2 regions of the Kitasatospora sp. NPDC087314 genome follow, and region 2 is predicted to be linked to the other one. Evidence: riboswitches for the same ligand, from Rfam matches in the RefSeq annotation. Region 2 holds a riboswitch; the other holds the start of a gene.
What was found. Region 2 has a riboswitch for cobalamin ahead of ACIO5E_RS17405 (FecCD family ABC transporter permease). Riboswitches for the same ligand answer to the same signal wherever they lie in the genome.

Region 1 (5,253 bases), on a different contig from region 2:
CGCCGCGGAGCAGGTGCCGCTGGTGACCGACCGGCGCGTCGTGGGTGTGCTGTACGAGACGGACGGCCTGCTGTGCCTGGCCGACGGCCGGCCGGGGCGGGCGGTGGAGCGGTTCACGCTGGCCCGGGAGGCCAACCGGGGCGACGCGCACGGCGAGATCGTGCAGGCCTACAACGTGGCGCAGGCGCTCATCGCGGACGCCCGCCCGGAGCAGGCGCTGGCCGTCCTGGACGAGGCCACGGCGCAGGCCGGGCGCACCGGGGACGACGACATGCTGATGAAGCTGCCGTTGGTCCGCGCCCGGGCCCACCGCGCCCTCGGGCAGCTCGACCTCGCCGTCGCCCACGCGAAGGACTGCGCCCGGCGGGCCGAGGAGCGGAAGCAGTACGCGAAGGAGACGCAGGCCCACACCCTGCTCGCCGCCCTCGCGGAGGAGCTGGGCGACTTGGAGCTGGCGGAGCACAGCCGCGAGCGGCTGCGGGAACTACGGGCTTGAGGCCCGGCACGGCCCGGTGGTGAAGGACACCCGGGTGCGGTGGTCGCCGGTGCGGAGGGTGAGGCCGTGCTCGGGGAGGGTGGCCGGGTCGCCGCCGTCGGCGATCCAGCAGGCCACGGCGGAGCCGAGCAGCAGCGGGTCGAGGCTGGGCTCGGGGCAGCTCCAGTCCCGTTCGGCGCAGGCCTCCAACAGCAGGCCGGTGCGCAGCCGGAGCAGGTGGCGGGCCGGGCCGAGGGCGGCCACCGCGACGGCGAGGCCGGGGAGTTCGGCGGCGGAGTCGGCGAGCCAGCGTGCGGCCGGGCGTTCGGCGTGGACCTCGGTCCGGGCCAGCACCTCGGCGGTGTAGCGCAGGGCGTCGCCCGGGTGTTCGTCGGTGAGCGCGTGGAAGCCGCGCGGCGTGTGATCGTCCGGTTCGAAGGGGTAGCGCCGCAGGCTGACCTCGGTGCCCTCGCTCTCGGCCTCGACGTCGTAGGCCGTGGGCCCGTCGGTGGTTCCGGGGCGTGGGACGGGCTTGGGGTAGGGCGGCAGGACCGGTTCGTTCCCGGGTTCGTCCAGCTGCTCCAGGAAGGAGTAGAGCAAAGGGCGCAGCAGCTCGGCGGAGCGGCCGCGCCGGCCGAGTGAGCGGTCGGCGATCCGGCGCAGCGCGGTCGGGTCCTGCTTCCGCAGGATCTGGTCGAGCTGGGCGGCGAGGTCGCCGTCGGGGTCGAGTACGGGCGCGGCCTGGCCGAAGGCGTAGCTGGGGGAGCGCGGGTCGAGTTCGGCGGCGCCGGTGGCGACGAGCGCGGTGGGCCGCTCCAGCGCGGCGCCGTAGACGGACACCGAGCCGTGGTCGCCGATCTGGCAGTCGGCGGCGACCAGGGCGGCCTGCCAGCCCTGGTGGGGCGGGATCAGGCGCAGGCCCATCCGGCGGGCGCTGTCGAGCAGGGCCTCGGGGTCGTGCCGGCTCCAGATGTTGGGGTGCAGGACGACGGCCACCGTGTACTCGTCGGCGGGCAGTCGGCGGACCAGGTGCAGGGGCAGGTCGGGGCGGCAGCCGAATAACGAGTGCTCGCTCCAGGTGGAGTTGACGACGACGAGCCGCCGGCCGTCGACGGCGCCGCGGTAGCCGTCGCGGGAGCGGAGGCTGCGGAGCATCCGGTCGAAGCAGGGGTCGCCGACCACGTGGGCGACGTCCAGCGCCTCCGGGCAGGAGACCCGCAGGCGGTCCAGCTGCTCGGGGTGGGAGAGGCCGAGGACGTCGACGAACACCCGGCCGTGGTGGGTGAGTTCGTTGCGGGAGAGGCCGGCGGAGCTGACCGTGTCGCCGGTGGACTCGGTCACCAGGCGGTTGTAGCCGGCGCCGTGCGGGAGGACGACGAGCCGGGCGTCCAGGCGGTGCATGGAGGCGTGGACGGCGCAGGCGACAGCCAGGTCGAAGTGGCGTCGGACGGCGTCCTCCCAGTCCAGCACGGTGATGCCGGGCAGGTCGTGCAGGTACTCGTCCAGGGCGCGGTCGGCGAAGGCGGATCCGGGGTTGACGGTGAAGTACCGTTCGAGGCCGTCCGGGTGCAGCAGGGTGAGGACGTCCAGGACCCGGGTGGCCGAGGTGAGGGTGCGGGCGACCGCCAGCACGCGGGCCTTGACCGGTCGGGTGTTCCAGCGGTCGGCGGGCCAGGCGTGGGGGTGGGACGGCACACCATGATCGTACTCACCCCCGGTGCCGCTCCGGGGCCGTTTCCCGAGTGTCGGTCAGCCCGAGAGCCGGTCAGCCGGTCGCCGCGGTGGGCTCGTGGTGCTCGGCGGCGGCGCACTCGTCGAGGAGGGGGCGCAGGGTGTCGTCCACGAGCCGGTAGCGCACGACGCGGCCGTCCTTGTCGCCGGTGACGACGCCGGCCGTCCGGAGCAGCCGCAGGGCCTGGGAGACGGCGGGGTCGCGCATGCCGGTGGCGACGGCGAGGTCGGTCACGGCGAGCGGGCCGGCCCGGTGGAGGGCGAGCAGGAGGGCGAGCCGTCCGGGGTCGGCGAGCAGGGAGAACCGCTCGGCCCAGGAGCGGACGTGCGCGGTGTCGCCGATCGCGGCGATGGCCTCGCAGACCCGGTGTCCGTCGATGGTGCGGTGGCCCGCGCGGTCGGCCGGTACGAGATGCATGCGCTCATTGTCGCAGGCGGGGGCGTGTGATCCTGGACACCTGCGCAGGTGCGCAGCCTTGCAAGGGTGGGGCCTGGCCCCTACGGTGTTCCCCGCCGTGGTGCTCGGGAAGACCGGTGACGGATCCTCAGGGGTCCCAGCCCGGAGCGGCCCTCGCCACTGTGATCGGGCCATCGCGATCGTCGTCGATGGAGAGTCGTCCGTACCCACGACGCCACTGGGAGCCTCGCGCGCCTGGGAAGGCGGGTACGGAATCCCCGTAAGCCAGGAGACCGGCCACGGCATCTCACGAACTGTTTCCACGAGGTGCTGGAGCGTGACCCGAAGATGACCGTGCCCGAAACCGCCGCCGCCGAGCCGACGGCGACACCGCCCGCGCTGCCCACGTTCCGCTGGAGGCGCGAGGACACCATCCGTACGGCCGGGCTGATGGGGGTGATCGTGGCCATGCACGTGGTGGCCTTCGGGACGCTCGTCTTCCTGGTGGCGCCGCACAAGTACGAGGTCGGTACCCAGGTCTTCGGGGTGGGCCTGGGGATCACCGCGTACACCCTCGGGATGCGGCACGCCTTCGACGCCGACCACATCGCGGTGATCGACAACACCACCCGCAAGCTGATGGCGGACGGCAAGCGGCCGGTCTCGGTCGGCTTCTGGTTCGCCCTCGGGCACTCCTCGATGGTGGTGATCATGGCGGCCCTGGTGGCGGGCGGCGCGCAGCTGGCCAACACCCTGATGGACGACGAGTCGACCACCCACAAGTGGCTCGGGGTGGTCGGGACGACGGCCTCCGGCGCGTTCCTCTACCTGATCGGCGCGCTCAACCTGGCCGCGCTGCTCGGCATCCTCAAGGTGTTCCGGTCGATGCGGGCCGGGTCGTACGACGAGGCGCAGCTGGAGGAGCACCTCAACTCGCGGGGGTTCATGGCCCGGGTGCTGAACCGGGCGACCCGGTCGATCACCCGGCCCGGGCAGATGTTCCCGGTGGGCATGGTGCTGGGGCTCGGCTTCGACACCGCGACCGAGGTCACCCTGATGGTGATGGCCGGGTCGGGCGCGGCGGCCGGGCTGCCCTGGTACGCGATCGTCTGCCTGCCGCTGCTGTTCGCGGCCGGGATGAGCCTGTTCGACACGCTGGACGGGACGTTCATGAACTTCGCGTACCAGTGGGCCTTCGCCAACCCGGTCCGGAAGGTGTACTACAACCTGACGATCACCGGGCTGTCGATCGCGGTGGCGTTCGTCATCGGCACCATCGAGCTGGTCGGCGTGCTGCACGAGAAGCTCGACCTGACCGACCCGGTCACCGGCTGGATCGCGGACATCTCGCTGGACAACGTCGGCTACGCGATCGCCGGGCTGTTCGTGGTGGTCTGGGCCGCGGCGATCGCGTACTGGAAGCTGGCCCGGGTGGAGAAGCGCTGGGTGGCGGCCGAGTAGGGGCCACCGGTGGTCCGACGGCGCCTCCCCCGCAGGTTCGGGGGGAGGCGCCGTCGCGTTGCCGCGGGTCAGTGCCGGTCGCCGTAGCGCTGACGGAAGCGCTCGACCCGGCCGGCGGTGTCCAGGACGCGCGACTGACCGGTGTAGAAGGGGTGGCTGGCCGAGGAGATCTCGACGTCGATCACCGGATAGGTGGTGCCGTCCTCCCACTCGATCGTGCGGTCGCCGGTGACCGTCGAGCGGGTGAGGAAGGCGAGGCCGCCGACCTTGTCGCGGAAGACGACCGGGCGGTAGGCGGGGTGGATGCCGGGCTTCATGGGTGGGCTCCTTCTCGGACGGGCGGGGGTCAGCGCTCTTCGCGGAAGTCGACGTGCCGGCCCGCGACCGGGTCGTACTTGCGCAGGACCATCCGGTCCGGGTCGTTGCGGCGGTTCTTGCGGGTCACGTACGTGTAGCCGGTGCCGGCGGTGGAGCGGAGCTTGATGACGGGGCGCAGTTCGCTGCGGGCCATGGGTGTCCTCCCGGGTGGGCGGGGTGTTCGGAATCGGGGTGTTCGGGGCCGGGGCGAAACCGTACACCGAAATGGAAGTCATTTTCATCTGGTGTAACGTGAGCTCCGTCCCGCCCATTCCCGGACGCCAGGGAGCATCCATGTCCGCCCACTGCCAACTCACCGGCCGTCGACCCGGCTTCGGCAACGCGATCTCGCACTCGCACCGCCGCACCCGCCGCCGCTTCGACCCCAACATCCAGCACAAGCGCTACTGGCTGCCCGGCGAGGGTCGGTACGTCCGGCTCACGCTCAGTGCCAAGGGCATCCGCACCATCGACACGATCGGCATCGAGGCCGCCGTCGCCCGCATCCGCGCCCGAGGGGGGAAGGTCTGATGGCCAAGCGGAGCAAGATCGCCAGGAACGAGCAGCGGCGCGCCGTCGTGGCGCGCTACGCCGAGCGCCGCGCCGAACTCAAGCGGATCATCGCCCACCCCGGCACCGCCCCCGCCGAGCGAGACGCCGCGCAGGCCGAACTCGCCCGCCAGCCCCGTGACGCCAGCGCCACCCGGATCCGCAACCGCGACGCCGTCGACGGCCGCCCGCGCGGCTACCTGCGCGCCTTCGGCCTCTCCCGGATCAACCTCCGCGCCCACGCCCACGCCGGCCACCTGCCCGGCGTCCGGAAGGCCAGCTG
Region 2 (5,253 bases):
CTCGCCGTCATGCGCCTGTCCCCGAACCCGCTGCTCTCCGGCACCGCCTGGCTCTACATCTGGATCTTCCGCGGGACCCCGGTGCTGGTGCAGCTGGTGTTCTGGAACTTCCTCGGCCTGATCTGGGCCAAGCTGTCGATCGGCGTCCCGTGGGGACCGGAGTTCTGGTCCGAGTCCACCAACGTGCTGATCCCGACCTTCGTCGCCGCCCTGCTGGGCCTCGGCCTCAACGAGGCCGCCTACATGGCGGAGATCGTCCGCGGCGGCATCCAGTCGGTGGACGAGGGGCAGACCGAGGCCGCCCACGCGCTGGGCATGAGCCGGTTCCAGACCATGCGGCGGATCGTCCTGCCGCAGGCCATGCGGGTGATCATCCCGCCGACCGGCAACGAGACCATCTCGATGCTCAAGACCACCTCGCTGGTCAGCGTGATCTCCCTGGAGGAGATCTTCCGGGCCGGCCAGGTCATCTACTCTCGGAACTACCAGAACATCCCGCTGCTGATCGTGGTCAGCCTCTGGTACCTGTTCTTCACCTCGGTGCTGACCATCGGCCAGTACTACATCGAGCGCTACTACGCCCGCGGCTCCAACCGGACCCTCCCGCCCACCCCGCTGCAGCGGCTGCGGGGCCTGTTCGCCGGAAGGCCCACCCCGAAGACCGGCGCCGACGTCGTCCCGGGGCTTGAGGGAGGTGGTCACGTATGACCGATCTGAGCAAGACCCCGGCCGACGCCACCGCCACCGGCCACCCGATGGTCCGTGCCGAGAACGTCCACAAGTCCTACGGCGCCGTGCACGTGCTGAAGGGCATCGACCTGGAGGTCCGGCAGGGCGAGGTGTTCTGCCTGATCGGCCCGTCCGGCTCCGGCAAGTCGACCTTCCTGCGGTGCATCAACCACCTGGAGAAGATCAACGCCGGCCGCCTCTGGGTGGACGGCGAACTGGTCGGCTACCAGCAGAAGGGCGACAAGCTCCACGAGCTCAAGGACCGCGAGGTCGCCGTCAAGCGGCGCGACATCGGCATGGTCTTCCAGCGCTTCAACCTGTTCCCGCACATGACGGCCGTCGAGAACGTCATGGAGGCCCCGGTCCAGGTCAAGGGCGAGAGCAAGGCCGTCGCCCGGGAGCGGGCGATGGGCCTGCTGGAGCGGGTCGGTCTCGCCGACAAGGCGAGGAACTACCCCTCCCAGCTCTCCGGCGGCCAGCAGCAGCGCGTCGCGATCGCCCGCGCGCTGGCCATGAAGCCCAAGCTGATGCTCTTCGACGAGCCGACCTCGGCGCTCGACCCCGAGCTGGTCGGCGACGTCCTGGACGTCATGCGCGGCCTCGCCGAGGAGGGCATGACCATGGTGGTCGTCACCCACGAGATGGGCTTCGCCCGCGAGGTCGGCGACGCGCTGGTGTTCATGGACGGTGGCGTGGTGGTCGAGTCCGGCAACCCCCGCGAGGTACTCACCGACCCCCAGCACGAGCGCACCCGGGCGTTCCTCTCCAAGGTGCTGTAGAGCCCGTACCGTCGGCGCCCGGCAGGCTGCTCCTGCCGGGCGCCGACGTTTTCCCCACCCAGGTAATAGGCTGGACGCAGTCAGCCCGTTACCGACCTTCTGGAAGGACCTCCGTGGAGCTCGCCTCGTACGCCGATCTCGCCGTTCGGCTGGTGAACACCGAGGAGCCCGAGCGCGGCACCGACGCGCTGACGTCCGTGGACGCGGTGCGCGCCCTGTTCTCCGACTCCTCACGGGCCGCCGCGCAGGCCGACGAATCCGACCTGCCCCGGCTGCGGGCGGTGCGCACCAGGCTGCGCGGGGTCTTCGAGGCCGCCGCCGAGGGCGACGAGATCCGGGGCGTCGACCTGCTGAACAGCCTGCTGATGGAGTACCCGGTCAGCCCGCTGGTCTCCGGGCACGACTTCCTGGACGACGCCGGCCGGCCGCGCTGGCACCTGCACCTGGCCGACAACTCCCCGACCGCCACCGCGCACTTCAGCGCGGTCGCCTGCATGGGCCTGGCCGTCCACCTGACCGAGCTGGGCGCCGACCGGCTCGGCATCTGCCAGGCCGCGCCCTGCCGCAACGCCTACCTGGACACCTCGACCAACCGCTCCCGCCGGTACTGCTCGGACCGCTGCGCGACCCGCGCCAACGTCGCCGCGTACCGGGCCCGCAAGCGCCAGGAGGCGGAGGCCGCGGCCCTCGGCGCCGCAGGGTAGGCGCCCGTTCTAGGGCTTGTCCGACACGCCCTGGAGCTCCTCCGCCCAGACGCCCAGGCGGCGGGCCAGGCCCGGCACCCGGGCCAGCCGGGTGGTCAGCAGCAGCCGCTCCAGCCGGCGCCCCGGCGCCAGCCAGGCCGGGCGCGGGCGCAGCCGCAGCAGCACCCGGCCGAGCACCAGTTCGTCCGGCACCGGGCCGTAGCTGCGGCTGTCGCTGTCCACCGGCCGGTTGTCGGACAGCAACCACCAGCCCCCCGGGCGCCGTTCGGCGGCCCGCTTCACCACCAGCAGGTCCTGCTGGAAGGGGTGCCGGAAGAGCACCACCGCGCCGGGCCGGATCGGCGCGCCGTAGCGCACCAGCAGCTGGTCGCCCTCGCGCAGGGTCGGGACCATCGACGGGCCCGCCACGTCGACCAGCCCGAACGGCACCGCGCCGCCGCGCCGGCCCCGCCCCTGGGGTTCCGTGCCCTCCGGTTCCGTGCTCCGCGCCACGACTCCTCCTCCCGGACCACCCGGTCCCAGTCTGCCGTACGGACCGTCACCCTGTTCGATGTCCGGAATACCCCGGTTGCGGGTCCGCCTTTTGCCCTAGGCCCACCGCCCGATCGCGAAACGACGGGGGCGGAAGGGTAATCTCGGGCGCGGGAAGACGATCTAAGGAAGGACTCCCATGTTCTCTCGTCTGTTTGCACCGCGCGCCACCGCCCACGCCCACTGCGACCTGCCCTGCGGCGTGTACGACCCGGCGCAGGCGCGGCTCGAGGCCGAGTCGGTCAAGGCCACCCAGGAGAAGTACCAGGCCAACGAGGACCCGCACTTCCGCGCCCGCGCCATCATCATCAAGGAGCAGCGCGCCGAGGCCGTCAAGCACCACATCTCGGTGCTGTGGAGCGACTACTTCAAGGCCCCGCACTTCGAGAAGTACCCGCAGCTGCACCAGCTGGTCAACGACACCCTGAAGGCCGCCTCGGCCGCCAAGGCGTCCACCGACCCGGCCACCGGCCAGGCCCTGCTGGACCTGATCGCCGAGGTCGACAAGATCTTCTGGGAGACCAAGCAGGCCTGAGCCTGACGCGTCGCCACCCGACCGCCCCCGTCCGCAGCGCCGGACGGGGGCGGTCGTGCGTCCACGCCCGATCGCGGCCCAGGTAAGGGTTGCCTGGCCTGAGTGGCTGTTATGCTGCCAGGGCGTCCGAGGGGGAAGTCCGGTGTGAATCCGGCGCTGACCCGCAACGGTGAGCGCGGCCCGTCGGCCGTGCCAGCCCGATCGCCCTCGGCCGCCGACCTCCCGACAACTCGCCGTGGACTGCGAGGGGACGGCGCCCGGGCCCGCGCCCGTCCGGCGCCCGCCCCCGCACACCCGCGGCCCGAGGCAAGGCGCACCCGTGGACGAGCGGAGCGAGAGAACCACCCGGAGGTGCGCGTGAGCACCGCACCCGTGGGCGGCGGCGCGGTGAGCCCGCCCGCCCGTCGCATACCCGCCGCACCCCTCACCGTCGGTCTGGCCGCCGCCCTGCTGCTCTCACTGGTCTGCGGGGTCGCACTGGGCGCCGCCGGGATCGGCCTGCCCCGCGCCCTGCGGCTGCTGGCCGCCGGACTGACGGGCGGACGGCTGGAGGCGGGCGAGGCCGCCGCCTACGCGATCGTCTGGGAGATCCGGCTGCCGCGCACCGTGCTGGCCGCCGTGGTCGGCGCCGGGCTGGCCGCCACCGGGGTCGCCGTCCAGGCCCTGGTGCGCAACGCGCTGGCCGACCCCTTCGTGCTCGGCGTCTCCTCCGGCGCGGCCGTCGGCGCCAACGCCGTCCTGCTGCTCGGCGCCTTCGCCTCGCTCGGGGTGTGGGCCATCTCGGTCTCCGCGTTCGGCTCCGCGCTGCTCGCCATGGTGCTGGTCTACCTCGCGGCGCGGACGGCCTACGGGCTCACCCCGCTGCGGCTGGTGCTCACCGGCACCGCGCTCTCCTACGGCTTCTCCGCGCTCACCGCGCTGATGGTCTTCGCGGCCGCCCGCGGCGAGGCCGCCCGGGACGCCATGATGTGGCTGCTCGGCAGCCTCGGCGGCGCCACCTGGGGCTCGGTGCCGATCGCCGCCGCCACCGTGCTGGCCGGTCTGGCGTACCTGGCCTGCGCGGCCGGCCGGCTGGACGCGCTCGCCATGGGCGACGAGACGGCCGCCTCGCTCGGCGTGGACCCGGACCGGCTGCGCCGCGAGCTGTTCGTGGTGACCGCCGCCGTCACCGGCACGGTGGTCGCCGTCAGCGGGGCGATCGGCTTCGTCGGGCTGATGGTGCCGCACCTGGCCCGGATGCTGGTCGGCGCCGGACACCGCCGGGTACTGCTGGTCGCGCCGCTCGCCGGGGCGCTGCTGCTGGTCTGGGTGGACATCGTCTCGCGCACCCTGCTGGCGCCCGCCGAACTGCCGGTCGGGGTGGTCACCGCGGTCCTCGGAGTGCCATGCTTCCTGCTGCTGATGCGCCGTCGCGGCTACTCCTTCGGAGGCCGCTGATGGACCTCGCCCTGGACTCCGTCTCGGTCGAACTGGCCGGCGCCCGGCTGGTCCACGACGTCACCCTGGACGCCGCCGCCGGGCAGGTGGTCGGGCTGGTCGGGCCGAACGGCAGCGGCAAGTCGACCCTGCTGCGCTGCGTCTACCGGGCGCTGCGGCCCGCCGCCGGGGCCGTCCGGCTGGACGGCGACGACCTGCACGCGCTCACCGCGCGCGCGGCCGCCCGACGGGTGGCCGCGCTGCCCCAGGAGCACTCCGCCGAGTTCGACTTCACGGTCGCCGAGGTGGTCGCCATGGGCCGGCTGCCGCACCGGCGCGGGCTGGGCGGCCCGGGCGCGGGCGACCACGCGCGCTGCACGGGGGCGCTGCGCAGGGTCGGCGCCGAACACCTGGCCGGGCGGGGCTTCCTGAGCCTGTCCGGCGGCGAGAAGCAGCGGGTGCTGATCGCCCGCGCGCTGGTCCAGGAGCCCCGGCTGCTGGTGCTGGACGAGCCCACCAACCACCTGGACATCGCCCACCAGTTGGACGTCCTGGCGCT

Region 1: it holds a riboswitch for cobalamin, as region 2 does, so the genes downstream of both, ACIO5E_RS13275 (HoxN/HupN/NixA family nickel/cobalt transporter) here and ACIO5E_RS17405 (FecCD family ABC transporter permease) in region 2, are expected to answer to the same signal.

What each region holds. Positions count from the first base shown of each region.
Region 1 covers NZ_JBIUYE010000005.1:274,050-279,302, forward strand. Annotated here, with positions in the region: gene ACIO5E_RS13260 (AAA family ATPase) at 1-496, shown strand, start outside; gene ACIO5E_RS13265 (hypothetical protein) at 485-2,170, opposite strand; gene ACIO5E_RS13270 (ArsR/SmtB family transcription factor) at 2,241-2,624, opposite strand; cobalamin riboswitch at 2,706-2,920, shown strand; gene ACIO5E_RS13275 (HoxN/HupN/NixA family nickel/cobalt transporter) at 2,952-4,064, shown strand; gene ACIO5E_RS13280 (type B 50S ribosomal protein L31) at 4,133-4,381, opposite strand; gene rpmG (50S ribosomal protein L33) at 4,411-4,575, opposite strand; gene rpmB (50S ribosomal protein L28) at 4,716-4,952, shown strand; gene rpsN (30S ribosomal protein S14) at 4,952-5,253, shown strand, end outside.
Region 2 covers NZ_JBIUYE010000007.1:212,331-217,583, forward strand. Annotated here, with positions in the region: gene ACIO5E_RS17380 (amino acid ABC transporter permease) at 1-708, shown strand, start outside; gene ACIO5E_RS17385 (amino acid ABC transporter ATP-binding protein) at 705-1,508, shown strand; gene ACIO5E_RS17390 (CGNR zinc finger domain-containing protein) at 1,622-2,212, shown strand; gene sodX (nickel-type superoxide dismutase maturation protease) at 2,222-2,605, opposite strand; gene sodN (superoxide dismutase, Ni) at 2,883-3,278, shown strand; cobalamin riboswitch at 3,368-3,506, shown strand; gene ACIO5E_RS17405 (FecCD family ABC transporter permease) at 3,630-4,715, shown strand; gene ACIO5E_RS17410 (ABC transporter ATP-binding protein) at 4,715-5,253, shown strand, end outside.